DNA from 3 places in the Pantoea sp. CFCC18177 genome. Region 2 is predicted to be linked to each of the others. Evidence: predicted binding sites of a transcription regulator. Region 2 holds the regulator's gene; each other region holds the start of a gene.
What was found. Region 2 encodes PurR, which represses purine synthesis genes. Its sites were predicted from a motif close to CANGCAAACGTTTGCNTG; they were not measured.

Region 1 (10,296 bases), on a different contig from region 2:
ATCGTCGGCAGCAGAGGAAGAGTATATCAAAAAACGTTGCTGTTGGTTACTGCGGCGTAAATCGGCGTAAATGTTGTACAGTCGCTAACCACGCGGCAATCCAGCCGATAATGGCGGCGATCAGCAGCAGCAGCAGTCCTTCGTCCCAGGAAAAACCTTCCAAAACAAAGGTGGTGCCGAACACCGAGGCGACCTGCGCCACCACGGACTGCAAGCGCAATACCAATACCTCGGAGAGGATCAGTGACAACACCGCGCCACTGAAACCGAGCAGCGCACCGCCATACAAGAACGGACGAAGAATAAAGCCGTCGGTGGCACCGATCAGTTTTTGCACGTTGATGGTATCGCGGCGGGCGAAAATGCTGAGTCGCACACTGTTGCCGATCACCAGGAACACCGCGACCACCATCAGCAAGCCAATCATCGAGGCGATTTGCCCCACCAGCCCGGTTAAAGCGGCTAAGCGAGCAAACCAGCTGTCATCCATACGCACTTCATCAACGCCCTGCACTTTCGCGACTCGATCGCGCAGATTGGCCATGGTGTCTGAATTCTGGAAATTGAGCTTCGGCGTGATAATGGCGACAGCAGGCAGCGGATTCTGCTCCAGCATGTCCATTGAGCCGCCAAAGCCGGACCAGTTACGGAACTCATTCAGCGCTTCTTCACGCGTCAGATAATTGACATTATCCACGCCATCTAACTTTTTCAGTTCAGCGGTGACATTCTCGGCGGCGCTATCGTCCAGCGCTTTGTCGAGATACACGGTAAGCTGCGGCGCGGGATACCATTGCGTGGCCGCCTGGCTGACGTTTTTCCACACCATGTAGCAGACGCTCGGCAGCGTTAGCGAGATGGCGATCACCATCACCGTCAGCAGCGTGGCCAGCGGCTGGCGATACATATCCGATAACGTACCGCGCCACGCATAACGCCACTGCTCCTGCCAGCCACCTTTTAACGCCTTGCTTTTCGAAGGTTGCTTCGTCGCTTTTGGCGCTGCTGGGCGCTTATTGCGTTTATTGACCATCGTGGCCTCCGTGCAGACGTCCCTGATTCAGCGTCATCAGGCGGTAATTCCGCCGTGCAATCAGCCCGGTGTCATGCGTTGCCATCAGCACCGTGACACCTACGCGGTTAAACTCTTCAAACAGTCGCAGAATGTCTTCTGACAGCGCATTGTCGAGGTTACCGGTCGGTTCATCCGCCAGCAAAACCGCCGGCTTATTCACCACCGCACGCGCAATGCCAACACGTTGCTGTTCACCGCCTGAGAGCTGGATCGGATAACTTTTCGCTTTGTCGAGCAGGCCAACTTTATCCAGCGCCGCCGACACGCGACGACGAATGTCCTCACCGCTGGCACCGGAGATAATCAGCGGGATAGCCACGTTGTCATAGACCGAACGATCCATCAGCAAGTGGTGATCCTGGAAAATCATGCCGATCTGACGTCGCAGGAAAGGGACTTCACTGTGACGCAGACGCGAAATATCGTGGCCGCTAAACCAGATCTGCCCGGCGCTCGGGCGCTCAATGCCACAAATCAGCTTCAGTAAGGTACTTTTCCCCGCGCCGGAATGGCCGGTCAGGAACGCCATTTCACCGGGACGCAGATGAAAATCCACCCCCTGCAGCGCCTGACGTCCTCCCAGGTAAGCCTTACTGACCTCTTCAAAGCGAATCATCCCAATCATTCCTCTCGGGCAAACAGTGCCTCAATAAAGTCCTCGGCCTTGAACGGCCGTAAATCCTCGATGCCTTCCCCGACACCGATATAGCGAATCGGAATACCGAACTGATCGGCAACCGAGAAGATCACGCCACCTTTCGCGGTGCCGTCAAGCTTGGTCAGGGTAATGCCGGTTAAGCCCACCGCTTCATGGAACAGTTTGGCCTGGCTTACCGCATTTTGCCCGGTGCTGGCGTCGAGGGTCAGCATCACTTCGTGTGGCGCATCCTCATCCAACTTCTTCATCACGCGGGTGATTTTCTTCAGTTCTTCCATCAGGTGCGCTTTGTTCTGCAAGCGACCTGCGGTATCGGCGATCAGCACATCCACCTGACGTGATTTAGCTGCCTGAATGGCATCAAAAATCACCGAGGCGGAGTCCGCGCCCGTGTGCTGTGCCACTACCGGAATGTTGTTACGCTGACCCCACACCTGCAACTGCTCAACAGCAGCTGCACGGAAGGTATCACCTGCCGCCAGCATCACTGATTTGCCTTGCGCCTGGTACTGACGCGCCAGCTTACCAATGGTGGTGGTTTTACCTACGCCGTTAACGCCGACCATCAGGATAACAAACGGCGTTTTGCCACTGACATCCAGCGGCTCGTCAACTTTTTCCAGAATGCCGGCCATTTCGGCTTTCAGCAGGCCGTACAAGGCTTCTGCATCGCGCAGCTGCTTACGATTCGCCTGCTGCGTCAAATTGGCGATGATGCGGCGCGTCGTTTCCACACCGACATCAGCGATCAACAGCTGTTCTTCCAGCTCTTCAAACAGGTCGTCATCGATTTTTTTGCCACGGAACAGACCGATAAACCCAGAGCCCAGGTTTTCACGGGTTTTCACCAGACTGCGTTTCAGGCGGGCAAAGAAGCCTTCTTTGGTTGGGCGCTCTTGCTCCTGCGTGACAATCGGCGCCGCGGCCAGCGGCAGATCGCTGACGGTGTCCTGCGCTTCGGCTTCCGCATCTTCGGCATAGGTTTCCGCTAATGCCAGTGCTTCCAGCTCCTCGTCGCTTAACGCGTCGTCTTCTGGCTCAACCGGTGCTTCGATAACGGGCTGTTGCGGCTCAATCACCGGCTCAACCGGCGCTTCGATAACATGCTGTTGCGGTTCAATCACCGGCTCAACGGGTGCTTCGATAACAGGCTGTTGCGGTTCAATCACAGGCTCAACGGGTGCTTCAACAATCAGCGTTTCGGCCTGCGGTTCTTCTTCGACAGGCACAACGTCGGGTTGCACTTCCGCTTCAGGCAGCACCGCTTCTTCAATCGCGACAACCGGCTCGGCAACAGGCTCTTCCACTGGCGCCTGCTGCGCTTCGGCAACCTGCTCAGTGACGGCAACCGTCTCTTCGGCCTGCGCTTCGGCGCTTGCTAATGCGCTCTCTTCAGCGATGGGCTCATGCGCGACATCGGTCGGTTGCTGCTGCGCTTCCGCAGGCTGTTGCGTCTCTTCTTCTTTGCCAAAGCCTAGCCAGGAAAAAAAGCCGCGTTTTTTCTCTTTTGCCATTGTGTAACCACACTCCTCGATGGCTTATTCCCGGTTGCACGCTGTTCCCAGGGGATAAAAAATTCAATTATTGACGCACGAGCCGCGTAAAAATCAGGCAATTACGCGCGCCATATCAACTCAGTAGTCTAACACTTTCCAGCCAGCGCACCACAGCACCCTTTTTTACGTTTCTTCTCCTTGCTGCGCCCGTTAAACTACGCAACAAATTATGACGAGTTGTGAGCGAAATGAGTAAATCACCCCGCAGCAGTGGCGCTGCTGGCCAAATCCGCATCATCGGCGGGCAGTGGCGCGGTCGCAAATTACCGGTGCCTGACAGCGCTGGCTTACGCCCGACCACCGATCGCGTACGCGAAACCCTGTTCAACTGGCTGGCCCCCGATATTCAGGAAGCACGCTGCCTCGACTGCTTCGCCGGTAGCGGCGCGCTCGGGTTGGAAGCGCTGTCACGCTATGCCGCTTCAGCCACGCTGCTTGAAATGGAACGAGCGGTGGCGCAACAGCTGTCGCAGAACCTGCAAACACTGCGTGCAACCCAAGGTACCGTGGTGCAGACCAACACTTTGCTGTGGCTAAATCAGCCGGGCGAGCCGTTTGATGTGGTGTTTGTGGACCCGCCGTTCCGTAAAGGACTATTGCTGGAAACATTGACGCTGCTTGAAAAAAACGGCTGGCTGGCAGAGAACGCGCTAATTTACGTAGAGAGTGAAGTCGAGCATGGCACGCCGGTGGCACCCGCCAACTGGGATTTATACCGCGAGAAGATTGCCGGACAGGTCGCCTATCGCCTTTATCAACGCCAACAGGAGACGCACGATGTGGCTTAATCTGGGACGTTTACTGATGATTTGCGTCTGGGCTTTTTTACTGTTGAATCTGGTGCACCCTTTCCCGACGCCGCTGCGTTACTTTGTCCATGTTGCCTTGTTCTTCATGGTGATTATGCATGGCTTGCAGCTGGTATTACTGCGCGCGACCCAGCCTAAAGAAGCACCAAAGCTCAGTGGCGCAACGCAGGCGAAGATTTTCTTTTTCGGCGTGTTTGAACTGCTGGCGTGGCAGAAGAAGCATTATCCAAAGATGTAGAGAAATCGGCCGCCATCGCGGCCGATTTTATTGCGCGGGGGTAAAGCTGACAAAGCGACTGCCCTTCATCTTCAACTCCCCCTTCGCACCCTTATCGATTTGATGATAATCGTTGGCGCTGACCACCACTTTGATGTCACTTGCACCATTCAGCGGATGAAACAGGGCTTCATACTTCATGTCTTCAGCCACAATCTCTTCACGCTGGCGTGAACGGCGATTGGGCGACGGATACTCACGTTTGGTTTTGACTTCCACGCTGAGAGAACGAACCGGGGAAGCGTCATTGACCGCAGTTTCACGGCGTTGCTTGATAAACTGACGGGTCGCCAAAACGGCAATAATCGCCAGAACGATAAAAAAGAGTAGCGGTGGTTTGCTCATGTTTTCTCTCGTGCTTTGCGTTGATAATAGAACAAATAAAGACGACAAAGCATACAACCAGAGTTGACCGATTGTCACATTCGCCGCCGGTAACTTACACTGGGATCGCGATTTTGGGAAAATTCAATACTCTGAGCTGCGTGTTCAGAAAAGGGAGAAAACATGCTTTGGTCTTTTCTTGCCGTACTTTTTTCCGGTTGGCTCTACGTTGATGCTTCGTACCGTGGCCCGCAATGGCAGCGCTGGCTGTTCAAACCCGTCACCTTACTGCTGTTGGTGGCTTGGGCCTGGCAGGCACCAACGCTCAACACCACCGACTATTTGATCCTCGCTGGGCTGGTTGCCACATTGGTTGGCGATGCGCTGACGTTATTGCCACGTCAGCAAATGCTCTATGCGCTGGGCGCATTCTTCCTGTCACACCTGCTGTATACCATCAGCTTTGCCGCCCACATGACCATGAGCTTCTTCTGGCCGATCCCGGTGACCCTGCTGGTGATAGGTGCCGTGGTGATGGGCATCATCTGGTCAAAACTCGAAGATTTGCGTTGGCCGATCTGTACGCTGATTGGCATGACGCTGGTGATGAACTGGATGGCAGCGGAAAACTACTTCTTCCGCCCGACTGACTTCAGCTTTTCGCTGCTGGTGGGTGCAGGACTATTGCTGTTGGCCAATATTGTCTGGTTTATCAGTCATTATCGCCGCCGTTTCAGTGCTGATAGCGCCATTGTGGCTGCCTGCTACTTTGCCGGTCACTTTATGATTGTGCGCTCACTGTGGCTCTACTGAAGAAATAATGACCTTTAACGCTTGACTCTGGAGTGGACTCCAAAGTGTAGCATTCAGGTTGCGGGCAGTGGCCCGCACCTGATACCGGAGGTCACATGCACGCACATACTCATTCTTGCCGCTGTGGGAAATCCCATAGCAAGCCTCAACCGCTGTGCGCCATTCGCAGCGCATCGCCCACCACGCTGAAAATCTCTGCCGCCCTGCCCGCCACACCGGAAAATGGTTGCGGCTGCTGCGACAACGACAGCGCCAGCCCTGGCGGTGAAAGCGACGCCGAAAGCGACAGGCCCGGCTCCTCTTCCCATCAGTTCCGCTGGCAAATCGCCGGCATGGATTGCCCCAGCTGTGCGCGCAAAATTGAAAGCGCGGTACAACAGATCCCGCAGGTCAGCGCAGCCCGCGTTATTTTCGCCAGTGAAAAACTGGTCGTGGATGCCGACCAGGATATTCGCTCAGCCGTAGAGCAAGCCGTGAAAAATGTCGGCTTTACGCTCACTTCAAACGATCCGCAAGCGCAGACCGCTGCACCTAACCGCTGGCGCGAAAATGCTGCCCTCGTCGTGCTGGCGCTGCTGATGCTGGCCAGTTGGCTGCTCAGCCAGATTTCACCGCTGTGGGGCGATCGCCTGTTCGTGGTGACCACGCTGATTGGCCTGGCACCGATTGCCCGCAGCGCCTGGAAACTGCTGCGCGGTGGCTCGCCCTTTAGCATCGAAACCCTGATGACTTTCGCTGCCGCCGGTGCGCTGTTGATCGGCGCCCACGCTGAAGCGGCCATGGTGCTGATGCTGTTCCAACTGGGTGAACGTCTGGAATCTTATGCCGCCACCCGTGCGCGTCGGGGCGTAACCGCCTTGATGGCCCTGCGCCCTGCTACCGCCACCCGTGTGAATGGCGCGCAGCGTGAGCAGGTGGCGCTGGAAGACTTACACCCCGGCGACAAGATTGAAGTCGCCGCTGGTGGGCGTTTACCGGCCGATGCTGAGCTACTGAACCTCAGCGCCAGCTTTGACGAAAGCGCGCTAACTGGTGAATCTGTGCCAGTTGTGCGCCAGCCTGGTGAAACGGTGATGGCTGGTGCCACCAGCGTAGATCGTCTGGTGACCCTGAAAGTCATCTCCCAGCCGGGCCAAAGTGCCATTGACCGCATTCTGCAACTGATTGAAGAGGCCGAAACCCATCGCGCCCCGGTTGAACGCTTTATCGATCGCTTCAGCCGCATTTATACCCCCGCCATTATGCTGCTGGCACTCATGGTGATGCTTTTGCCGCCATTGGTGGCGGGTGCTGCATGGCTGCCGTGGATTTATAAAGGTTTGACGTTGCTACTGATTGGCTGCCCCTGTGCCCTGGTGATTTCAACACCGGCGGCGATCACCTCTGGTTTAGCCGCCGCGGCACGACAGGGTGCGCTGATTAAGGGCGGTGCGGCACTGGAGCGACTGAGCCGCATCCAGACCATGGCCTTCGATAAAACCGGCACCTTAACTGCAGGCAAACCACAGGTCACACAGATAGATGTCTTCGGCACACAGCAAGAGAACGCGCTGCTCAGCCTGGCGGCTGCCGTTGAACAAGGCTCCAGCCATCCTTTGGCGCTGGCGATTGTGCGTGAAGCCGAACGTCGCCAACTGGCGTTACCGCAAGCACAACATCAACAAGCATTGGCCGGAAGCGGTATCCGCGCCCGGGTTGATGGAGTGAGTTATCAGCTTCTGGCCCCGCGCGATGTCAATGTTCTCACTGACGATCAGCAACAACTGATTGCGCAACGAGAAGCGCAAGGCCAGACGGTGGTGGTGCTGTTGCAAGAACAGACAGTGCTCGGCGCATTGGCCTTGCAGGATCAACTGCGAGAAGAGGCGATGACGGCAGTGTCGCAGTTGAAAGCGTTAGGTATCAAAAGCCTGATGCTGACCGGCGATAACCCGCGAGCCGCGGCGGCGATTGCGGCTGAACTCAGCATCGATTATCGCGCTGGGCTGCTGCCCGCCGATAAAGTCGAGGCGGTACGCAAGTTAGGTGGAGCGCAGTCATTGGCGATGGTCGGCGATGGCATTAACGACGCACCCGCGATGAAAGCGGCAACGTTGGGCATCGCGATGGGCAGCGGCACCGATGTGGCACTGGAAGCCGCCGATGCCGCCTTAACACAAAACCGTCTGACGTTGTTACCGCGCACGGTATTACTGGCACGCCGCACGCGCGCCATTATTCGTCAGAACATTGCGATTGCGCTCGGCTTGAAGGGGATTTTCCTGATCACCACACTGCTCGGCTTCACCGGTTTGTGGTTAGCGGTGCTGGCAGACTCCGGCGCCACGGCGTTAGTCACGGCTAACGCACTGCGGCTGCTGCGTCAGCGTTAAGCCTAGCCTTTCTGAATCAGATACTGGTACGGCAGCGTTTCCGTTTGCTGTGCCAGCAACTGGTGTTCCATAAAGCGGCAAAATCCCGGTATATCGCGTGTGGTAGCGGGATCGTCAGCGATGATCAGCAGGGTTTCACCCGCCTGCATGGTGCGTACGGTTTTGCGCACCATCATCACCGGCTCAGGGCAGCGTAACCCCAAAGCATCAAGCGTGTGGTCCGGCGCAGAAAAGGGATCGCTCATGATTCTCTGTCTTTGTTCGTGGTGGGCGCTCATTCTAGCGCGCTCAATCTCCAGCGCAAGGCGATAACGATTGCGTTAAAATTAACCATTGCTTAAATTGCGCAACGCGCTAAGATGCCGCCGTTTTCATTTTATGGCTGTACAGCTCGGCTCTATGGGTTCCCTCACCCCTACATTAAAAAGGCTCACAATGATTGATTTTTCTGCACGTCAGCGCATGCATGCGCTGTTTTGGCTATCGCTATTCCATCTGCTGGTGATCACCTCCAGTAACTACCTGGTACAGCTGCCGGTCTCGATTTTCGGCTTCCACACCACCTGGGGCGCGTTTAGCTTTCCGTTTATTTTCCTCGCTACCGACCTCACCGTGCGCATTTTTGGCGCGCCTTTAGCCCGTCGCATTATTCTGGCGGTGATGATCCCGGCACTGTTTATCTCCTATGTGGTCTCCTGTGTGTTTTATCAGGGAGAATGGCAGGGTTGGGCTTCACTGGAACAGGTGAACCTGTTTGTCGCCCGTATCGCCAGCGCCAGCTTTATGGCTTATGCGCTGGGTCAGATTCTGGATGTCCACGTTTTTAACCGTTTGCGTCGTTTACCCCAGTGGTGGATCGCCCCGGCAGCCGCCATGTTCCTCGGTAATATCAGCGATACGCTGGCCTTCTTCTTCATCGCTTTTTATAAGAGTCCAGACCCGTTTATGGCAGCCCACTGGGTGGAGATTGCCATGGTGGATTACAGCTTCAAAGTGCTGATCTGCATGATTTTCTTCCTGCCCGCGTACGGTGTACTGCTTAACAGCATGTTGAAACGCCTGGCTGAACGTTCTGCACAGCGCCAGATGAATTTCGGCTAATTGCACATAGACGAAACGCCGCAGCGCGCTAAGATTTCCTGACAGTACGGCGGTTGCTTTTAACCGCCGATTCCGTTTTTATAGCGGATGGAAAGCACCAGACTGGAATCAATAAAGGGAAAAGAATGCGTAATTTAGTGAAATATGCGGGTATTGGTCTGTTGGTGTTGGGTCTCGCGGCCTGTGACCAGAAGAAAGATGATGCGGCAGCAGGCAGTAACGGTGCCAGCGCCAGTCAGTCCGCTCAGACCGTCAACCTGATGGACGGCAAGCTAAGCTTCAATCTGCCTGCGGGCATGTCTGATAAGAGCGGCAAACTCGGCTCGGAATCCACTAATATGCACGTTTACGCCGATGAAACCGGCCAGCGCGCGATTATCGTGATTGCCGGCGATCCCACCAACGAAGCGCTGGATGCACTCTCTCAGCGCCTGGAGCAGCAGCAACGCAATCGCGACCCGCAGCTGCAAGTGGTGTCTAACAAAGCCATTACGCTGAAAGACCAGCCAGCTCAGCAGTTGGATACGGTGATTTCTGCCAACAATCAGACCTCATGGTCTTCCGTGATTCTGGCAAAAGTGGATGGCAAACTGCTGACCCTGCAGATCACCCTGCCAGCAGACAATCAGCAGCAGGCGCAGAGCGATGCTGATGCCATTGTGAAAAGCATCACATTGAAATAGAGCACGCATCAACCGTAGCGGCGCGATTTATCGCGCGTATTCTTACAAAGGGACGCGCAATGAATTGCGCCGCTACAGAATGTGCTCCTTACAACCTCACCGGCGAAATATGCCAAATCTCATCAGCGTATTCCTGAATCGTTCTGTCCGCTGAGAAGTACCCCATATTAGCGATGTTCAACGCCGCACACCGCTGCCACTCATCTGGCTGACGATAAAGCTTGTCCACCTTATCCTGAGTATCCACATAGCTGCGGTAATCGGCCAACAATTGATAGTGGTCACCGAAGTTCACCAGCGCATCAAACAGATTGCGATAGCGCCCTAAATCCCCAGGACTGAACACGCCGCTGGCGATTTGTGTCAGTGCCTGATGCAGTTCGGCATCTTCCTCGTAGTACTTACGCGGGTTGTAGCCATCCTGACGAAGTTTCTCAACCTGCGGCGTGGTGTTGCCAAAGATAAAGATATTCTCCGCACCCACGTGCTCGCGCATCTCGACGTTAGCACCATCCAGCGTACCAATGGTTAATGCGCCATTGAGCGCGAACTTCATATTACTGGTGCCGGAAGCTTCCGTACCTGCCGTGGAGATCTGTTCAGAGAGATCCGCCGCCGGAATAATGAT
Region 2 (10,296 bases):
GAATGGTGGCGTATGGGAAATATTTACGCACAGCCTTGGCTGATTTACCGCCTTCGGTTGCCACCACAATCACTGGCGCTTCCAGTTTCTCTGCGGTCTCAACAGCACCGCGACAAACGGCTTCAGTGATACGCAGTTTGCGGGACTCCAGCAGCTCATCGATACGTGATTTCATCACGCGATCGGTACGCTCACAGATGGTTGCCATGATGGTGACAGATTCGAGTGGATACTTACCTTTAGCACTTTCGCCAGACAACATGACAGCATCGGTGCCATCCAGGATGGCGTTGGCCACATCACCGGCTTCCGCACGGGTAGGGCGCGGGTTTTTGATCATGGAGTCCAGCATCTGCGTAGCGGTAATCACCACTTTGCGTGCTTTGTTACACTTCTTGATCATCATCTTCTGAGCGAAGATCACTTCTTCAACCGGGATTTCAACACCCAGATCGCCACGAGCCACCATGATGCCGTCAGAAGCTTCGAGAATTTCGTCGAAGTTATTCAGACCTTCCTGGTTCTCGATCTTAGAGATGATCTGAATGTGTTCGCCACCGTGTGCTTTCAGGTGCTCACGGATCTCCAGGACATCTGAACGCTTACGGATAAAGGAAGCAGCAACAAAATCGACGTTCTGTTCGCAACCGAAAATCAGGTCACGCTTATCTTTTTCCGCCAGAGCGGGCAGCTGAATGGAGACACCTGGCAGGTTAACGCCTTTGTTCTCACCCAGATCGCCGTTGTTCAATACGGTGCAAACTACGGTGTTTTCAGTGACTTCAGTCACTTGCATCCCGATCAGGCCGTCATCAACCAGAACGGTATTGCCGATTTTCAAGTCTTCAGTGAAGCCAGAGTAGGTCACAGCAACACGTTCGTTGTTGCCAATCACTGACTGGTCAGTGGTGAAGGTGAAGGTCTGGCCAGCCTTTAATGAAACGTCATTGCCACCGTCCAGTTTCATGGTACGGATTTCAGGGCCTTTGGTGTCCAGCAGAATCGCGGCCTGACGACCGGTTTTTTCCATGACGGCGCGCATATTGGTAATACGCTGGCCATGTTCGGCATAATCACCGTGAGAGAAGTTCAGGCGCATGACGTTCATGCCTGCTTCCAGCAGTTGAGTCAGCATCTCTTCAGATTCGGTTTTCGGACCGATAGTACAAACAATCTTGGTCTTTTTCATGTCAGGTTTTCTGTAAGTTGTGATGGATGATAAAGGTCGGGATTCGCAGCGCAAGGCAGCGAAGTGAAAATGAGTATGGTGTTGGTTCGGATCGTACAGAAGTAAGAATAGGTGACGAAGGCCAGCCGTGCAGAGAAGTTATGCAGTACGCGAGGGAACTGGTTAGGCAGTGTTGCGCAAATCATTTGAGTTGTTTGCATAGGCACGTTAGCGCTGAAACCTTTCAGGTGGACAACGCGGCATAGTATAGTCGCTAAGTATGCGAAAACCAATATAAAAGCTAAGAGAGAAAACGATTCAGATCAAGGAAAGGGGTGTTGCGCAAAGAGAGAGAATACGAAAAGTGGTGCGCTCTAATGGACTCGAACCATCGACCCCCACCATGTCAAGGTGGTGCTCTAACCAACTGAGCTAAGAGCGCATTGCAGAAATTTGGTGCGTCCGAGTGGACTCGAACCACCGACCCCCACCATGTCAAGGTGGTGCTCTAACCAACTGAGCTACGGACGCACTTGGTGCGCTCTAATGGACTCGAACCATCGACCCCCACCATGTCAAGGTGGTGCTCTAACCAACTGAGCTAAGAGCGCAACATGCTGTCAGGGCGACAGCGGGGACGAATATTAACGGCAGGCCGCGATGCTGGCAAGGGAAAAAATGAATTTCCATGACGACTGACCAGCATCTGTGCGACCCGCTGTTTTTTTAAGCGAGAAGGGGCCAAATAACGGCCCCTTCAGCCACTTAGCGCGCTGCACGTGCCAAAATGACCTGTGCAGGCAGGCGCTGCAAACGTCGAATTCGCCAGATCATCATGATGGCGGCGGATGTCAGGCCAACAATGAATCCACACCAGAATCCAGCCGGACCCAGTTTAGGTACGACCCAGTCCGTCAACGCCAGAATGTAGCCGACGGGTAATCCCAGCACCCAATAGGCAATAAAGGTAATGAAGAAGATCGACCGCGTATCTTTATAGCCACGCAGAATCCCGCTACCGATCACCTGAATAGAGTCGGAGAACTGGTATATCGCGGCCAGCAGCATTAACTGGGCTGCGAGCGTAATCACTTCAGGATTCGCGGTGTAAAGCGCCGCAATATCTGCTCTGAATGTCACGGTGAAGATCGCCGTGATCGCGGCCATGCTGATCCCCACACCTTGTCCGGTCCACGCCGCCACACGTGCTTGATCTGCGGAGCCTTGCCCCAAACGGTAACCGACACGGATGGTGGTTGCCACGCCGAGTGATAGTGGCAACACAAACATCAGCGAACTGAAGTTCAGCGCTATTTGGTGCCCCGCAACTTTAACAATGCCTAACGGCGAAACCAGCAACGCCACAACGGCGAACAGGGTCACTTCGAAGAACAGCGCCAACGCCACAGGTAAACCTAACGTGAACAGACGCGATAGCACGGCTTTTGAAGGCGCGGACCAACGTGTGTTCATGCGAATATCGAGCATGCTGGCCATGCGTTTCACCCAGAAGCGCATCACAATGAACATCACCCAATACACCGAGGCTGTTGCTACGCCGCAACCGACACCGCCGAGCGCGGGCATGCCAAAATGGCCATAAATGAAGACATAGTTCAGCGGGATGTTCACCATCAGGCCCAGAAAACCGAGTAACATCGCCGGTTTGGTTTTTGACAAACCTTCACATTGGTTGCGAGCGACCTGGAAGAAGAGATAGCCAGGCGCGCCCCACAATAAGGCGTGCAGATACCCCTCTGCTTTAGCTGCCAGTTGCGGATCGATATCATGCATCGCATGGATGAGATAACCCGCGTTCCACAGCACAATCATGATCAGCAACGCCACGGCCAGGGCTAACCAATACCCCTGGCGTACCTGTTCTGCGATGCGTTCACGTCGCCCTGAACCGTTGAGTTGCGCAACGGTTGGCGTCAAAGCCAGTAGAAGACCATGACCAAACAGAATGGCGGGAAGCCAGATAGAGGTGCCGACAGCAACGGCGGCCATATCCGTGGCGCTTACCGCACCGGCCATAATGGTATCCACAAAACCCATCGCTGTCTGAGCCACCTGAGCAAGGATGACCGGGATCGCGAGGGCCAGCAATTGACGCGCTTCTGTTAAATACTTCTGCACGTAACACCTGCTTAAATTATCAAGAGAGTGGGGTGAAATCCCCAGAGAATGCGCGGCATAGTGTAACGGGAGCACTCTGTTCCACCAAACTTTGATCGCATTTTGTTAAGTTATTTGTGTAAAGTTTGAACTCCGGCAAATTAAACGCCGCAGGCCAAGCTGTGATAAACTACGGCAAACTTCACCAAGGCTGAGATTATGTTTACTGGGATTGTGCAGGGCACGGCCGAAATTATCGCCGTTGAAGAAAAAGAGTTGTTTCGTACCCATATTGTGCGTTTGCCGGAAGAGTTGTTGCCCGGTCTGGCACTGGGCGCATCGGTTGCGCATAACGGTTGCTGCCTGACCGTGACGGCGATTGAGGGCGATCGCGTCAGTTTCGATTTGATCAAAGAGACATTGCGCATTACTAACCTGGGTGAATTACAGGTTGGCGATGTCGTGAATATTGAGCGTGCGGCGAAGTTCAGCGATGAAATTGGCGGTCACTTAATGTCCGGCCATATTATGACCACGGCTGAAATTTGCAAAATTATCCAGTCAGAAAACAACCGTGAAGTGTGGTTTAAATTGCAGGATGCGTCGCAAATGAAATATATCCTGCATAAAGGCTTTGTGGGCATCGACGGCATCAGCCTTACGGTTGGGGATGTGACGAAAAGCAAATTCTGCGTGCACCTGATTCCGGAAACGCTGGAACGCACCACGTTGGGAGCCAAAAAGCTGGGGCATAAGGTCAACATTGAGATCGACCCGCACACGCAGGCGATTGTCGAAACCGTTGAGCGCGTATTGGCGCAACGTGAAGCAGCAGCGTTAGCTCACCTCGACGACGCGGAATAAGAGAGAAAAAAGGCGCCCGCGGCGCCTTTGTTTTTTGCTTCACGCACAATCAACGTGCTACACGCAAACCGCCATCCTTCCCGCGACTGAATACCACCTGCCACAGCTGAATATCACGCGCACGGAAAGCACCCGCGCAGGCGTTGAGATAGTAGCTGAACATGCGTTTGAAACGGTCGCCGTACTTCTCTGACAGCTGCGGCCAGGCCGCCTGGAAACGTTCATACCAGGCCATTAACGTGGTGTCATAGTCAGCGCCAAAGTTGTGCCAGTCTTCCATAATAAAATGTTTCTCGCTGGCATCAGCAATTTGACGCACAGAAGGCAGGCAGCCATTCGGGAAAATGTATTTATCAATCCACGGATCGACATTCATATCCGTGGTGATGGCACCAATGGTATGCAGTAAAAATATGCCGTCTGGTTTGAGGTTGCGATCAGCGACGTCAAAATAAGTGGCATAGTTTTTCGGCCCCACGTGCTCGAACATCCCAACAGAAACAATACGGTCAAATTGCAGATTCAAATCGCGGTAGTCTTGCAACAGAATGGTGACATCCAGGCCTTCACAGCGCTGCTGGGCCAGTTTCTGCTGCTCAGCGGAAATGGTGACGCCATGAACTTTCACGCCATAGTGACGCGCGGCAAACTCCGCCAGTCCACCCCATCCGCAACCGATATCCAGTAGTGTCATACCCGGTTCGAGCTGCAATTTGCGGCAAATCATATCTAATTTGGCGTATTGCGCCTGTTCAAGCGTCTCCGCATCTTTCCAGTAACCGCAGGAATATTGCATGAAAGGATCGAGCATCAGCGAAAAAAGGTCATTGCCCAGATCGTAATGTTCTTTACCAACAATCCATGCGCGTTTTTTCGACTGTAAATTGGTCAATCGCGCGGCAGCAATGCGCAACGTATCCTTGAAATGGTGAGGCAGTTGTTTGTCCAGATGTTGTTTCAGTACGCGATGGAAAAATACATCCAGCTGTTCGCAATCCCACCAGCCGTCCATATAACTCTCACCTAAACCCAACGATCCTTCTTGCAAAACACGTTTGAAAAAATCAGGGTGCTTAACCTGAATATCCCAGGGGCGTGTGCCATTGATGGTAACATCAGCGCGTTCCAGTAATTCGCTGACGATACGAAACCAGTGGTTTTCTTCAAGGCTCACTTCTTCTATACACGATGAACTCATAGCTTCTCCATCACCTTTCCGATTTGAACCTGAGGAAATAATAGTCAATTTCCCCAGGCCTGTGAGAGAACTCACGGAAAATCCGTGCGCCACATAGCCGACGTTTTACAGAGGTATGAATCTGAATAGAAATGTCTGGCACAAATCAGGAGAGGAAGATCGTGCAGACGCCATCCCAGCGACAGAGTCGCTTAAAATTAATACAATTATGTTATTGATTTGTTACGGAAATGCTGACCCACCGAGTATATGCTCACGTGGGGCAATATTCAACGAGTTATCGTTAGTATGCTAACGAAAGTTATTTCGTTAGTGATTATCTTCGCAGGGACGAGAGTTGTGAGCAACATCACTTTGTGCGCAAGGCGAACGCTGCCAGATAAAGCCAGCCCATGCCAGCACGACCGTTGCCACCATCACGAGGGTCGTATTGTGCAGCGCTTGTGCTAATCCGGCGGATACCAGCAGACTGGCAATAAAGCACAGGCCGAGTTGAAACAGGTTCTGTAAACCCGCCGCTTTACCTGTGGCCTGAGGGAAGGGGGCCAAAGCACTGGCAACCACTATCGGGTAAATCGCGCCATTTGCCAGCGCCATGCCGCAGAAAGGCAGCAATAATGCCACTAATGATGGAGCAGGCAGCATGGCGACCACAAACAGACTGAGGATGCTCAGGCTATACACCACCAGCAGCCATGGAAGAAGTTGCGCACCCTGATAACGATTGAGCAACGCGCGGCAGCCGAAGCCACCAATCAGAAAAGCAATGGTCTGTGGGATATAGCTCAAGCCAATGTCTGCGGGTGTTAACCCTGCTGAGGCGAGAATAAAAGGTGAACCGGTTAGCCACGCGAAAAAACTGGCAGAACAGGCTGAGTAAATCAGCACGTTGCCACTGTATACGCGGGTCTTCAGCAGCGTGAGCCAGCCAGGTTGCGCAACCTTTGCAGCCTGACCCTTTTTGCGGGCAGTCAGTTGCAGGGTGCCAATGAGCAGCAAAACGGTGATCGCTGTGAGCGCGATAAAAATACTGCGCCAATGGAAGTGTCCCATTAGCCAGGCACCCAGCAATGGGGCTAAAGCTGGCGAGAGCGCGACCAGAGGCATGATGGTGGCAAACACTTTGTTGGCTTGTGCTTTCGGGTAGCGATCCACCACCAGTGCCTGCCAGCTCACGGCCGCCGCACAGACGCCCACAGCCTGTACGAAGCGCAATGCCAGCATCAGGTTTACATCTCTTACCCACAACATGCCAAGGCAGCCCAAGGCGAAAAGTGTCAATCCTGCCAACAGAATTGGTTTACGACCAAAGCGATCCGACAAGGGGCCCCAAAACACCTGCGCACAGGCAAACCCACCGAGAAACAGGCTAAGGCTGGCGCTGATCGTACCCGGAGCCGTGGCAAAATCGCGTTGCATGTCACCAAAAGCGGGCAGATACATATCCGTGGCGAGAAAGCCGAGCATACTCAGCAAGGCAAGGTAGGGCAGAAATCCTTTTGAAGACAACATAGTGATTCTCATTGGCAGATTGAACGCCGGGGAGTGTAAAAGAGTGCGTTATGGTTTGTGAAACGCTAATATTTGCAATCTGCTGTTAAAAATTTTGAAGGCAAATCCATGTGGTCTGAGCATGCACTGGAAGTAGTAGATGCGGTGGCGCGCACCGGCAGTTTCAGCGCGGCAGCGCAAGAGTTGCATCGTGTGCCTTCTGCCGTCAGCTATACCGTCAGGCAACTGGAAACCTGGTTAGCGGTTCCGTTGTTTGAACGTCAGCATCGTGAAGTCGTCTTAACACCAGCTGGTGAGCACTTTGTCCGTGAAGGGCGATCTGTTATCAAAAAAATGCTTGCAACGCGCAGGCAGTGCCAACAGTTGGCGAACGGCTGGCGCGGACAGTTGAGCATCGCGGTGGACTGCATCGTCAAACCCCAGCGCACCCGACAACTGGTGAAAGATTTTTACCGTCATTTCCCGGATATGGAGCTGATTATCAGCTACGAAGTGTTCAACGGTGTCTGGGATGCGCTGGCCGACGGGCGTGTTGATGTCGCTATTGGCGCAACGCAGGCGGTTCCGGTTGGCGGGCGTTTCGCCTTTCAGGATATGGGGGCCTTAAACTGGCGTTGCGTTGTCAGTCCCGATCATCCGTTGGTCAACAATACAGAATTAAATGATGAAATATTGCGTGCCTGGCCATCGCTGGTGCTGGAAGATACGTCTCGCGCATTACCCAGACGTATGACCTGGACCCTGGACAATCAGCGGCGTTTGGTGGTGCCGGAGTGGGAAACCGGAATGGATTGTTTGCAGGCGGGATTGTGTGTCGGCATGGTGCCAGGGCATTTAGCGCGGCCACTGTTGGATCAAGGCACGCTGGTGGAATTGCCACTGCCGCAGCCGTTTCCTGACAGCCCTTGCTGTGTCAGTTGGTCAGAGCAGCGAGCATCACCCGCGTTGGATTGGCTTCTGGCTTATCTGGGTGATGCAGAGACGCTGAACCACGAATGGCTCAGCGAAACGCGAGGTTAGCGGCGATAGTCGCGGAATGGGCCATCGGCAACGGAGCGGCGCTCAATCAAGGTCGGTTGAACCTCAATCGTTTGTGGCTCTTCACGCTTGCTGGTGATGCGATCCAGCAACATTTCGAGCGCTTTCTCACCCAACTCAGCCTTCGGTTGGTGCACGGTGGTGAGCGCTGGTGTGAAAAAGCGCGCGTTGCGCACGTTATCGTACCCGATCACGGAAATATCTTGCGGGACGCGCAAGCCCATCTCATCGGCTGCGCAAATCGCACCCATTGCCATGATATCGCCACCACAGAATACGGCAGTTGGACGCTGTTTCTGATTCAAGATTTGTTGCATCGCCTGATAGCCTGAATCGGGTTCAAAATCACCCTGCACAATCCACTCTGGCCGCACCGTGACCCCGGCTTCATTCATTGCCTGCAAGAAGCCAGCGTGGCGTCCACCGCCCGTGTTGCGTTCAAGTTGTCCCGGGATCGCGCCAATATCGCGGTGACCACGTTCGATCAAATAGCGCCCAGCCAAATAACCGCCATGGAAAGCATTGTCCTGCACGGTATCGGTAAAGTCACCGCGCGAAGCACCCCAGTCCATCACCACCATCGGGATATTGCGATTCTCCTCCAGCATTTGCAGCAGGTCATCTGGGTATTCGGAGCACATGACCAACAGACCATCGACGCGCTTCTGCGCCATCATCGAGAGATAAGCACGCTGCTTTTGCAGGTCGTTGTGCGCATTGCCAAGGATTAATGTGTAGCCGCGCTCGAAGCAGTGATTCTCAACCGCTTCAATGATCTCAGCAAAGTAGGGAGCTTCACTTGAAGTCGCCAGCAATCCCAATGTCTTGGTGTGATTGACCTTCAAACTGCGCGCAACGGCGCTGGGGGAATAGTGCAATTCTTTAATTGCTTCCCAAACGGCGTTACGCGTCTCTTCTGCGACAAAACGCGTTTTGTTGATGACATGCGAAACCGTGGTGGTGGAGACACCCGCGCGTTTTGCTACATCTTTAATTGTGGCCATGAAAAAGGTACTCCCCGGCTTATCGCAACGTACTGATAAGTATATTGTTAAACGTTTGCGTCTGCGAAGGGTTTTGCACCCGAAAATTTGGGTCAACGCTGCCTGTTCAGGCAGGAAAAATCGCTTCAGCAGGCTGTAAATACAGCATGCGCAAAATGGGTTGCGCAACGAAAGGCGGCGATTCTAGCAAGCTGGCGCGGATAACACGAGATTTTTGCCTGACGCTGTGCGAAAATTGTTTTAACCCTAATAAAAGTGTGACTAAGGAGTAGTGATGAGTACAGATCTGAAGCTGGCCCTGATGACCACGGTTGGCGCACTGTTAATGATTATTGCGTTCAGCTTTACGGCCATCCTGCATTAAACAAAAGCGTATAAAAAAAGCCGGTGCTGTGAAAGCATCCGGCTTTTTTTATACGTTGCGCAACGACTAACGAATGGTTTTCGGCGTCATCATGCGGCGTGCACCAACATAATGCTTCTCCCAGTAATCCTCACCCAACGCACTAATCTGAATGTCTTTACCGGTGCGCGGTGACTGAATAAATTTACCGTTACCAAGGTAGACACCTACGTGATCGGCAGTGCCACGATTATTAATACGGAAGAAGACTAAATCGCCTTTTTCGAGCATCTGACGCTTAATCGGCGCGGCATCATGCAAGTGATACATCTCATTCGCAGTGCGCGGGAATTTGTATTTGACTAAATCTTTGTAGGCGTACCACACCAGACCACTGCAGTCGAAACCTGTATTCGGCGAGGTGCCACCCCACTGATAAGGTTTGCCCAACTGGCCCATCAATTTGGTCATCGCTGTTTCACGCGCCTTTTGATAACGCTGGCGGTGTGATTTGCTCATGCGAATGCCGGTCAGCTCCAGCGCTTCATCATCGACTTCACGCGTTTTTTTGGCTAAGCGTTGATGGCCATATTTCTTTGCTGGCGATTTCAGCAGGGATTTCTTACGGGTGGTTTTGTGCAGCGCGGTTTCTGTCTTGCTTTGCTTCTTCAGCTTGAGTTTTTGCACCGTAGTAGACAGGCGAGACTTTTTAGCCGTGGTTTTCACCGGACGTCGCTTGCGGCGCTCATCTTCGCGCGCGCTTTTTTTCTCAGCATTATGCAAACTGGCGTTAACAGGCGCATGCGGTGAAGCAGAGGCCACATTAACGAACAGTTGGGCGAAAGCCAGTATGATAAGCGTAATCAGTAAACGCATAGTCCGGTTACAGGTTAAGCAGTCTGATAAAAAAACAGGCCGCGGCTACGTAAGAGAAATCTGATCAACGATCAGCGCCGAAGTGATTCTAATCCACTTTTTTTCCAAAAGGTAAGGCCTTTTTCTATTAATCTGTTACACGGCTTATTCTGTCGCCTTAATGAGCAATTTCAGC
Region 3 (10,296 bases), on a different contig from region 2:
GAAGCCCGTGTGTTGACGGAACAGACGTTGTAGATGCCAGCGGGAGTATCCCGAGCGGCGTGCTACTTCATCCAGATGCAGATCGTGACCTAAGTTGTCTTCTATCCAGTCCAGCAAACTACGGATAAATTCGCTCTGATTCATGGGAACCTCCTGCTTCGACAATATGTCCAGTGCAGTCACTGTAGCGCGTTAAATTTATCCCTTAATTAGCAGAAAATTAGCGCAGAATTAGCAAGGAGGGAGAGCAGTGTAATTATCTACTAAGAATCCGAAGGTAAACTGCGTTCATCAGTCTGGGAGAACACTATGCGCGTGCTGCTGGTAGAAGATGATGAAATGATTGGCACCAACTTGCAGCAGGCGCTGGAAGCGGCGGGCTGGTCAGTGGACTGGGTGCGCGATGGCGTGTATGCCACCAATGCCTGGTCTGAGGGCGGCTATACCTGCGTATTGCTTGATTTAGGCTTGCCGCGTGAAGATGGCATCCACGTCTTGAAACGTGCTCGCACCCGAGGCGATATGACGCCGGTGCTGGTACTGACAGCGCGTGACACCGTACAACAGCGTATTCAAGGCCTCGACAGCGGTGCCGATGACTATTTGCTCAAACCCTTTGATTTGCAAGAGGTACTGGCGCGCATGCGTGCAATCACCCGACGTCGTCACGGTGCGGCGGATTCCCTGTTAGGTAGCGGCGATGTGCAGCTGGATATGATGACGCGTGAGGTATTGTATAAAGGGCAACGCGAACAACTCACCGCCCGTGAGTATGCGCTGCTGTATGCACTACTGGAACGACCCGGTGCGATTTTATCGCGCGAACAATTAGAAAACCGCATCTATGGCTGGGGAGAAGAAGTCACCAGTAACGCCGTCGATGTGCTGATTCACGGCATGCGCCGCAAGCTTGATAACGAAGTGATTCGTAACGTACGCGGCCTGGGCTGGCGAGTACCGGCAATATGAAACCTTTCACCTTTATGCGCTCCTTGCGTAACAAATTGCTGCTCACCCTGGTGCTGTTGCACCTGGCGATGATTGGCGGCGTCACCTGGTACTTCTACCACTGCTATGGCGACATGATGGGCACCATGAAGGACGATCAACTCGCGAAGATCGCCGATGCCTGGTCATCCAGCCAACGCATGCCCGCGCTGATGCCGATGGTGATGCAGCAAGAGAAGCTGAAAAGTACCTACATCGTGCAGTTGTGGGATGACCACAACCACCTGCGCGCCAGTTCCTGGCCTGCGTTACAGGCACCGCTCCAGCCCAAAAAAGGCTGGTCAGATTTGAAAGTGGGCGACTGCGGCGATGACTGTGAATGGCGTGTCTATACGCGCCCCGGTGAGTTAGGCAGTGAGATTGGCAATATTCAGGTGTTGCATAACATTGGCTACATGAAGAGTTTGATGGTGAAGCGGGTACTTTCCGCCATCATTCCGTTGATGCTAATGATGCCACTCTCGCTGCTGGTGATATGGTTGGTGGTGCGCGCGATTACCCGAGATTTACGCGTGGCGTCGCGGCAAATTGCCGCGCAGGAAACGCTGCACCCCCACGCGGTTTCACCCAACAGCCTGCCCGATGAAGTGCTGCCGCTGGTCGCGGCTTATAACTCGCTGCTGGATAAACTGCGTGCGGCCTGGTCTTCACAGCGTCAGTTCCTGGAAGATGCCGCGCATGAATTACGCACGCCGGTGACCGCCGTCACTCTCCAACTGGAAAATCTGCGTCAGCATATTCAACCGGGCGAGGCCAGCCGACAGTTTGACCAGTTGGAAGCGGGCGTCACGCGCACGCGCCATTTGGTGACGCAACTGCTCAACATCTCACGGCAGGAAGATCAGTCGGTAGTAGCCTCCGTCGAGACCATCGACATCGACGATCTGCTCAAAGAGAGTATTGAGCAACTGATGGTGGTGGCAGACAAACGCGGGATTGATATTGGCTTTAACGGCACGACACATTACCGCCTGCACGCCAGCCGCTCCGATTTGCGCAGCCTGTTCGATAACCTGATAGGCAATGCCATGCTGCACACGCCTGAGGGTAGCCTGGTGGATGTGCTGTTACATCGCGTGGGCAATCACACCGTGGTGGATATCGTTGATAATGGTCCAGGCATGCCGGAATCCTTTATTGAACGCGCCTTTGATCGCTTCACGCGCTCGCCGGATGTGCAGGCACAAGGCAGCGGCCTGGGGTTATCTATCGTTCGTAGCGTGGCGCAGAAGCATCAAATGCAGGTGGCGCTGTCCAACTGCCATAACCCGCAAGGCGAGATCTCGGGCTTGCAGGTACGTGTGACCTTGCCTTAATTCGGCGGTTGCTGACGTTTTCGGTAGAGCGCGGTCTTCAGGCCGCGCGATAAATCACGCCACTCCCTCCTTTTCAACATCCCATCAAATTACCGCTGTACGCGACAACGTAATCGGTTGCGGGGTTCCGTTCGCAACACGCCTTTTTTGTGATCATAGTCACATTTCAGATGAATCAAAATGCAACACATTTTGACAAACGTGATCAAAATCTATTTCCTATCGCTCTGTTACAGGCACATTACGCGCACTTGAAAATTCGGCGATTCAGACCGTTTAAACCAACACACTGCCCATCCCCTGGGATCGATTTGACACGATCGCGGCGCATTCGCGGCGATCACAAGCATGTGGATAACAATAATGAAATTTAAAGCATTGATAGCAGGGGCCTTATTGGCCAGCAGCTGGACCGGCGCGGCACAAGCGGCAGACAGCGATCCGCAGTATCTTTCTGACTGGTGGCATCAGAGCGTAAACGTGGTGGGCAGCTATCACACGCGCTTCGGACCTCAGTTCAACAACGATGTGTATCTCGAATACGAAGCCTTTGCCAAAAAGGACTGGTTCGATTTCTACGGCTATGCCGACCTGACCAACTTCTTTGGCGCAGGCAACAGCAACGCAAACGGCATTTTCGACCACGGTTCGCCGCTGTTCATGGAAATTGAGCCGCGTTTCTCTATCGATAAACTGACCGGCACCAGCCTGGCATTTGGTCCGTTTAAAGAGTGGTACTTCGCGAACAACTATATCTATGACATGGGTCGCAACGCGTCACAGCGTCAAAACACCTGGTATATGGGTCTGGGTACCGATATTGATACCCACAGCGATATCGGCCTGTCACTGAACGTGTATGCCAAGTACCAGTGGCAGAACTATGGTGCGGCGAACGAAAACAGCTGGGATGGTTATCGCTTCAAGGTGAAATACTTTGTGCCGATTACCGATCTGTGGGGCGGTAAGCTGAGCTATATCGGCTTCACCAACTTCGACTGGGGCTCGGATCTGCGTGACGAAACCGGTCCATCACGCACCAGCAACTCGATCGCCTCTAGCCACATCCTGTCGCTGAACTACGATCACTGGCACGTTTCTACCGTGGCGCGTTACTTCCACAACGGCGGACAGTGGGCGGATGGTCAGGAGCTGAACTTCGGCAACGGTCCGTTTGAAGTGAAATCAACCGGCTGGGGTTACTACCTGGTGGTGGGTTACAACTTCTGATTGCATGGACCAGGTCGCCATAAATGGCGACCCTACAACGATCGTGTGCGGTTTTCGTAGGGTGCGCATTTATGCGCACCTGGTAACATACACGCAATGAATTGTGCCGCCACGCATCTCAACAACACCTGTCAAATCTGTGGTTTATAGGCATTCACCATCCAGGGCACGCCAAACTTATCGGTGAACATGCCAAAGCCGTGCGCCCAGAAGGTCGGTTCCCACTTTTTCGTCACCTCTCCGCCTGCCGATAATGCATCAAACCACCGCTTGCCTTGTGCCTCATCCGGCGTTGATAAGCTCACGGAAAATCCTGCGTAATTCGCCTGCGGTGCGCCATCGCTCATCATCAGTTCGCCCTGCCCGATCCGCAGGTGCGCGTGCATTATCTGTTCGGGTGAGAACGTCATGCCAGATGGGCAGCCTTCATCTTCGACAGTTGTTTCGTCTGGCATATCGCCAAAGGTCATTTTGAACAGCAGTTCGCCGTCGGTCGCCTCAAGATAGAAGGCGATCGCCTCTTCGCAGCGGCCGTTGTAAAACACATAGGGAGTAATTTGCATGGTCAGTTCTCCAGAATTGGAACGTCCAGTGCAAGTGTAGTGCGCAATTTTTAATCAGATGGGAGCCAGGCCGCACTCTTACCTTTGTTGACAGTAACGCCGGAATAATTGCGCCATATAGGCACTCATCGGCGTCAGCGCGGTGTCTTTTCGCTGAATCAAATAGAACGTGGCTTTCGGCAGCGGATCGTCAAGATCGAGAGCGATTAACTGCCCGCCGTGGGTAGGATCTTCAATCACATCGCGCGAAATAATACTGACGAAATCGCTCTTCGCCACCAGACTGGTACAGGCCATAAAGGTCTCACAGGTGACGACGATCTTCGGTGCCATGCCGCGTTCACCAAACAAATCGTGCAACAGCCGGTAATAGCTGCCTTGCGGCGTCGGCATGGTCCAGTCACAGTGCTGCAACTCCGTGAGGGATCGCGCATGGGCCATGGGATGCCCTTTGCGCATCACCACCTGATAGTCTCGCTGCATCAAGCGTTCAAAAATCAGTTCCTGATCCAGATGGTGTTGATCGTAGGTATTGATGGTGAAATCCAGCGCACCCTGTCGCAGTTCATGCACCATCGACACCAGTTGCCCCTCAACAATGCGCACCTTCACCAGCGGGTATTCGCGATGAAACTGAGTGATCACCTGCGGCATGATGGTACGCGCGATACTGCCGCCCACGCCAATATTGACCCGGCCACCGGCCAGTCCCAGCCGCTGTTGAATATCCTCCTGCGCCACGCGCAGCTCTTCCAACACCAGACTGGCATGACGGAAAAAGTTATCACCGATATCGGTGAGCGTGACCCCTTGCTGACGCCGTTCAAACAGGCGAGCGCCGAGCGCCAGTTCCAGTTCCTGGATCGCTTTGGTCAGTGCAGGCTGCGATAGCCCTGATAAGCGGCTGGCCGCCCGAATACTGCCCTGGCGCGCCACGTCGACAAAGGCACGCAGCTGATGAAGTTTGAGGTTGGCAGGCATGATTTTTGTGATAACCGTTGTTTATCAGTGACAAGATATTCGCATCTTATGCGCACCAATACCATTGTGTAGATTCGGGTTAATGCATAAAAAACCAACACAAAGGATATGCCGATGAAAACCCTCTCCGACCTCGTCAACGCGCGGATACCGCAGATGCAAATCTGGCGTCGCGATCTGCACCATTTTGCCGAATCGGGCTGGCTGGAGTTCCGTACCGCAACCTTAGTCGCTGAAGAACTGCATCGCCTTGGTTATCAGCTGAAGCTGGGCCGTGAAGTGATCGATGCTGATGCGCGTATGGGCTTACCCTCTGACGAAGTGCTGGCGCAGCAAGAAGCCCGCGCGCTAGAACAAGGTGCGCTGCCGCAGTGGATCTCCCATTTCTCTGGCGGTTTCTGTGGCGTTGTCGCCACGCTGGAAACCGGTCGTCCCGGCCCAGTAATGGGCTTCCGGGTCGATATGGATGCACTGGACCAGAACGAAAGCCGTGATGCCGACCATATCCCGACCCGCGAGGGCTTTGCCTCCTGCAATGCCGGCATGATGCATGCCTGCGGTCACGACGGGCACACCACCATCGGACTGGCGCTGGCGGGCGTGTTGATGGAGATGAAAGATCAGCTCAGCGGCACCATCAAGATCATCTTCCAACCCGCCGAAGAAGGCGTGCGCGGTGCGAAAGCCATGGTCGCTGCAGGCGTGGTGGATGATGTGGATCTGTTTACCGCCATCCACCTTGGCACAGGCGTGCCCGCAGGCGAAATCGTTTGCGGCAGTGATAGCTTCCTCGCCACCACCAAACTGGATGTGAGTTTTACGGGCGTCGGCGCACATGCAGGCGGTAAACCAGAAGAGGGCCGCAATGCCCTGCTCGCCGCCGCACAGGCTACGCTGGCATTGCATAATCTGCCGCAACACAGCGGCGGCGTGGCGCGCGTTAACGTCGGCGTATTGCAGGCGGGCACCGGCCGTAACGTGGTACCGGATTGCGCGCTGATGAAAGTCGAAACCCGTGGCGTCAGCAATCAGGTTAACGACGATATCTATCAGCAGGCCTTGCGCGTCATCGCTGGCGCAGCGGCGATGTATGGCGTTGAGTACGATATCAAACTGATGGGCGGTGCTCGCAGCTGTACGCCGAGCCAGCCGTGGGTGGATTTCATCCACCAGCAGGCCGATGCGATGGGCATTTTCACCTCGGTCATTGATACCAAACAGCAGGCGGCAGGTTCAGAGGATGCCACCTACATGCTGGAGCGCGTGCAGCAGCGCGGCGGCCAGTCTTCGTATGTGATCTTCGGCTGCGATCTGGCAGCAGGCCATCACAACGCCAAATTCGATTTTGATGAAGCGATCATGGCCACCGCGGTGCAAACGCTGGCCACCCTGGTGCTGAATCAGGCGCAGTTTGGAGGCCAGCGATGAGCCATCACGACTTTATCGATCATTACATCAACGAGAATCAGCCGCGCTTTACTGCGCTCAGCGATGCGATCTGGGATGTGCCAGAAACTCGCTTTGAAGAGACGCAGTCTGCCGCCATTCTGGCTGATGCGCTGGAGCAGGAAGGTTTTCGCGTTGAACGCGGCGTCGGCAATATCGATACCGCTTTTATCGCCAGCATCGGCAGCGGCAAGCCGGTGATTGCGATTCTGGGTGAGTTCGATGCACTGGCCGGTTTAAGCCAGCAATCGGGCTGCGCCACGCCACAACCGCTGATCGAGAATGGCAACGGACACGGCTGCGGGCACAATTTATTAGGCACCGCCGGACTGGCTGCCGCCTTTGCCATCAAAGCCTGGTGGGCGCAGAACGGGCAACGCGGCACATTGCGTTTTTATGGTTGTCCGGGCGAAGAAGGCGGTTCCGGCAAAACCTTTATGGTGCGTGAAGGACTGTTTGATGATGTCGATGCGGCTGTCACCTGGCATCCTGAAGGGTTCAGCGGCATGTTCAACCTCAGCACCCTTGCCAACATTCAGGCCGCGTTTCATTTCAAGGGCGTCGCCGCGCACGCCGCTAACTCCCCGCATCTGGGCCGCAGCGCCTTAGATGCCGTCACCCTGATGAATACCGGTGCCAACTTCTTACGCGAGCACATCGTGCAGGAAGCCCGCGTGCACTACGCCGTGACTAATACTGGCGGCGTCTCTCCCAATGTGGTGCAGGCCGATGCCGAAGTGCTGTATCTGATCCGCGCACCGGAACTCGATCAGGCCCAGGATATCTACCAGCGCGTCATCAACATCGCCAAAGGCGCGGCCCTGATGACGGACACCACCATGACGGTACGATTCGACAAAGCCTGCTCCAACTATGTGCCCAATCGTGCGCTGGAAGCCGTCATGGAGCGCAATTTGCATCAGTTTGGCCTGCCAGCTTACAGCGCGGATGAGCAGCAGTTTGCCGCCGAGATCCGTGCCACGCTGACCAAAGACGATCTGCGCAATGCGCGCCTGAATGCGGCACGCACCGGCGGTGAAGCGGGCGTGGCGTGGACAGAAGCGCTGGGTGACAAGATTTTGATGGATGAGGTGGCGCCGTACGCCGTCACGCGCGAGCTGCTGTACGGCTCAACCGATGTCGGCGATGTCAGTTGGGTCACGCCGACGGCACAGTGCTTCGCGCCCTGTTTTGCCTTCGGTACCCCGCTGCACACCTGGCAACTGGTGGCGCAGGGCCGCACCTCTTTGGGTCACAAAGGCATGTGTCTGGCCGCCAAAGTGATGGCCGCCACCGCGCTGACCTTGTTACAGGACGAGGACGCGCTGGCACGCTGTCGTGAGGAGTTTCAGCGTGTGCGCCGCGAACAGCCTTATGTTTGCCCGATACCGGCAGACGTCACACCATCGAAGTTGTCATCCTGAAATAAGCGCGGTGCTCCGACTAAGTGCGCATCAATGCGTACTCTATGGGGCTTAGGCGCAGTTGTAAGGTTTACCACAGTTGTAGGGGGCGCATTTATGCGCCCAGAAATATCTAAACACTATAAAAATGACAGCCCCAACGCGGGCATGCAAATACAACAAGACGACCAATGAGGCAAAGCTGATGGAAGTGACTACGGAGAACCGCAGCCCAGGGAAGCTGTTTAGCTGGATAGAGCGCATCGGCAATAAAGTGCCGAACCCATTCTTACTGTTTGTCTATCTGATCGTGGTATTGATGGTGGCCACCGCCATTATCAGCGGCTTTGATCTGGCAGTGAAAAATCCCACCAACGGCGAGCTGGTCCGCGTCAATAACCTGCTGAGCGTGGCTGGGATTCAGTGGATCCTGCCGAACATCATCAAAAACTTCAGTGGCTTTACGCCACTCGGCTCGATTCTGGCGTTAGTGATTGGTGCGGGCCTGGCCGAGAAAGTCGGCCTGCTGCAATCGCTGATGGTGAAGATGGCCTCACGCGTGAGCCGTCGTTACGCCAGCTATATGGTGCTGTTCATTGCCTTCTTCAGCCACATCTCATCGGATGCGGCACTGGTGGTGATGCCACCACTCGGCGCACTGATCTTCCTCGCGGTGGGTCGTCATCCGGTAGCGGGTCTGCTGGCAGCGATTGCCGGTGTGGCGTCTGGATTTACCGCCAATCTGCTGATCGTCACCACCGACGTCCTGCTGTCGGGTATCAGTACCGAAGCGGCGAAAGCGGTGAGCGATACCGTGCACGTCAGCGTGATCGATAACTGGTTCTTTATGGCCAGTTCGGTGATCGTATTGACGGTAGTGGGCGCGATCCTCACCGATAAATTCGTTGAGCCGCGCCTGCCCGCATGGAACGGCGGTCATCAAGACCGCCTGCCGCCGCTGACGGCACTGGAAAATCGCGGCCTGAGAGCGGCTGGTATTGCTGCACTGGTATTTATTGCGTTGATGGCGCTACTGGTGGTGCCGGAACACGCACCGCTGCGCAACCCGAAAACCGGCGGCATTATTCCTTCGCCGTTTATTCAGGGCATTGTGCCGATCATCATCCTGTTCTTCTTTGTGGTGGCGATTGCTTACGGCGCAGTGACGAAGCAGATTCGTCGAGCCGATGACATCCCACAGTTGCTGGTCGATCCGATGAAGAGCATGGCGGGCTTTATTGTGATGGTGTTCCCGCTGTCGCAATTCGTCGCCTTCTTCAACTGGAGCAACATGGGCAAGTTTATGGCTATCGGCCTGACCGATATGCTGGAGAGTGCCGGGATCAGTGGCGCACCTGCGTTCCTTGGCCTGATGTTCCTGTCAGCGTTTCTCTGCATGTTTATCGCCAGCGGCTCGGCTATCTGGTCGATTCTGGCACCGGTATTCGTGCCGATGTTTATGTTGCTCGGTTTCCATCCGGCCTTTGCGCAAATGATTTTCCGCATCGCTGACTCTGCCGTCTTGCCGCTGGCACCGATGTCGCCGTTCCTGCCGTTGTTCCTTGGCTTTCTGCAGCGATACCTAAAAGATGCACAACTTGGCACCTATTATGTGCTGATCTTCCCCTATCCTGTGGTGTTCTTCATTAGCTGGATTGTGCTGCTACTGGTTTGGTACGCACTCGGCTTACCGATTGGTCCGGGCGTCTATCCAAGCCTGCACTAAGCGCATCGCCATGGACGGCGATCACACTTCTGTGAACTGCAACGTAGATTGCGAAAATGTCACCGTTACGCCTCTCGGCAACCTCCGATGAATTGATTATTCTGCTATTCCTTCGCTTGCTAACGGTTAATTATTTTAAAACCCATAAAACCGCGCGAGTTCTGCAAACACCGAGGTTTATCCAATAATGACAACAATCACTTCGACAGGGATGGCGAACAACAACATCGCAGCCGATCGCCGCACCTTAGCCGGGCGCATTGATGCACTGCCTTCTTCCGCAGGGCTGTGGCGTTTTATTACGCTGCTGGCACTGGGCGGATTTTTTGAGCTCTACGATCTGTTCGAAACGGGCTACATCAGTTCTGGCCTACTCGCTGCTGGCGTGTTTCATACCGGCTCCGCAGGGGTATTTGGCTTTGCCGACCAGGCAGCTTTTGCTTCTGCCACCTTCCTCGGCCTGTTTGTGGGTGCCAGCCTGCTTGCGCCTTATGCCGACCGCTTTGGCCGCCGTCTCACTTTTATGTGTGCCCTCGCATGGTACGGCGTATTCTCACTGCTGATGGCGTTCCAGCAGAGTGCGGAGATGATCATCCTGTTCCGCTTCCTGGTCGGGATTGGTC

Region 1: the regulator PurR is predicted to act here: its motif matches at 8,189-8,206, upstream of tusA (sulfurtransferase TusA).
Region 3: the regulator PurR is predicted to act here: its motif matches at 2,431-2,448, upstream of ACPUC8_RS24380 (nucleoside-specific channel-forming protein Tsx).

The regions. Positions count from the first base shown of each region.
Region 1 is NZ_JBNBPL010000017.1:34,151-44,446, reverse strand. It holds gene ftsX (permease-like cell division protein FtsX) at 47-1,033, opposite strand; gene ftsE (cell division ATP-binding protein FtsE) at 1,023-1,691, opposite strand; gene ftsY (signal recognition particle-docking protein FtsY) at 1,697-3,247, opposite strand; gene rsmD (16S rRNA (guanine(966)-N(2))-methyltransferase) at 3,478-4,077, shown strand; gene ACPUC8_RS17085 (DUF1145 family protein) at 4,067-4,336, shown strand; gene ACPUC8_RS17080 (DUF2500 domain-containing protein) at 4,364-4,720, opposite strand; gene ACPUC8_RS17075 (lysoplasmalogenase) at 4,883-5,512, shown strand; gene ACPUC8_RS17070 (zinc/cadmium/mercury/lead-transporting ATPase) at 5,608-7,884, shown strand; gene tusA (sulfurtransferase TusA) at 7,887-8,129, opposite strand; gene ACPUC8_RS17060 (7-cyano-7-deazaguanine/7-aminomethyl-7-deazaguanine transporter) at 8,320-8,985, shown strand; gene ACPUC8_RS17055 (DcrB family lipoprotein) at 9,111-9,668, shown strand; gene glgP (glycogen phosphorylase) at 9,757-10,296, opposite strand, start outside.
Region 2 is NZ_JBNBPL010000030.1:45,305-55,600, forward strand. It holds gene pykF (pyruvate kinase PykF) at 1-1,189, opposite strand, end outside; tRNA gene ACPUC8_RS22795 (tRNA-Val) at 1,534-1,610, opposite strand; tRNA gene ACPUC8_RS22800 (tRNA-Val) at 1,623-1,699, opposite strand; tRNA gene ACPUC8_RS22805 (tRNA-Val) at 1,703-1,779, opposite strand; gene ACPUC8_RS22810 (MATE family efflux transporter) at 1,934-3,307, opposite strand; gene ACPUC8_RS22815 (riboflavin synthase) at 3,506-4,150, shown strand; gene cfa (cyclopropane fatty acyl phospholipid synthase) at 4,200-5,348, opposite strand; gene punC (purine nucleoside transporter PunC) at 5,658-6,860, opposite strand; gene punR (DNA-binding transcriptional activator PunR) at 6,969-7,880, shown strand; gene purR (HTH-type transcriptional repressor PurR) at 7,877-8,902, opposite strand; gene cydH (cytochrome bd-I oxidase subunit CydH) at 9,177-9,266, shown strand; gene ACPUC8_RS22845 (C40 family peptidase) at 9,333-10,121, opposite strand.
Region 3 is NZ_JBNBPL010000036.1:380-10,675, forward strand. It holds gene ACPUC8_RS24365 (helix-turn-helix domain-containing protein) at 1-144, opposite strand, end outside; gene ACPUC8_RS24370 (response regulator) at 310-969, shown strand; gene ACPUC8_RS24375 (sensor histidine kinase) at 966-2,324, shown strand; gene ACPUC8_RS24380 (nucleoside-specific channel-forming protein Tsx) at 2,688-3,554, shown strand; gene yjdN (VOC family metalloprotein YjdN) at 3,686-4,117, opposite strand; gene ACPUC8_RS24390 (LysR family transcriptional regulator) at 4,196-5,098, opposite strand; gene ACPUC8_RS24395 (amidohydrolase) at 5,213-6,526, shown strand; gene ACPUC8_RS24400 (M20 family metallopeptidase) at 6,523-7,968, shown strand; gene abgT (p-aminobenzoyl-glutamate transporter) at 8,153-9,673, shown strand; gene ACPUC8_RS24410 (MFS transporter) at 9,861-10,296, shown strand, end outside.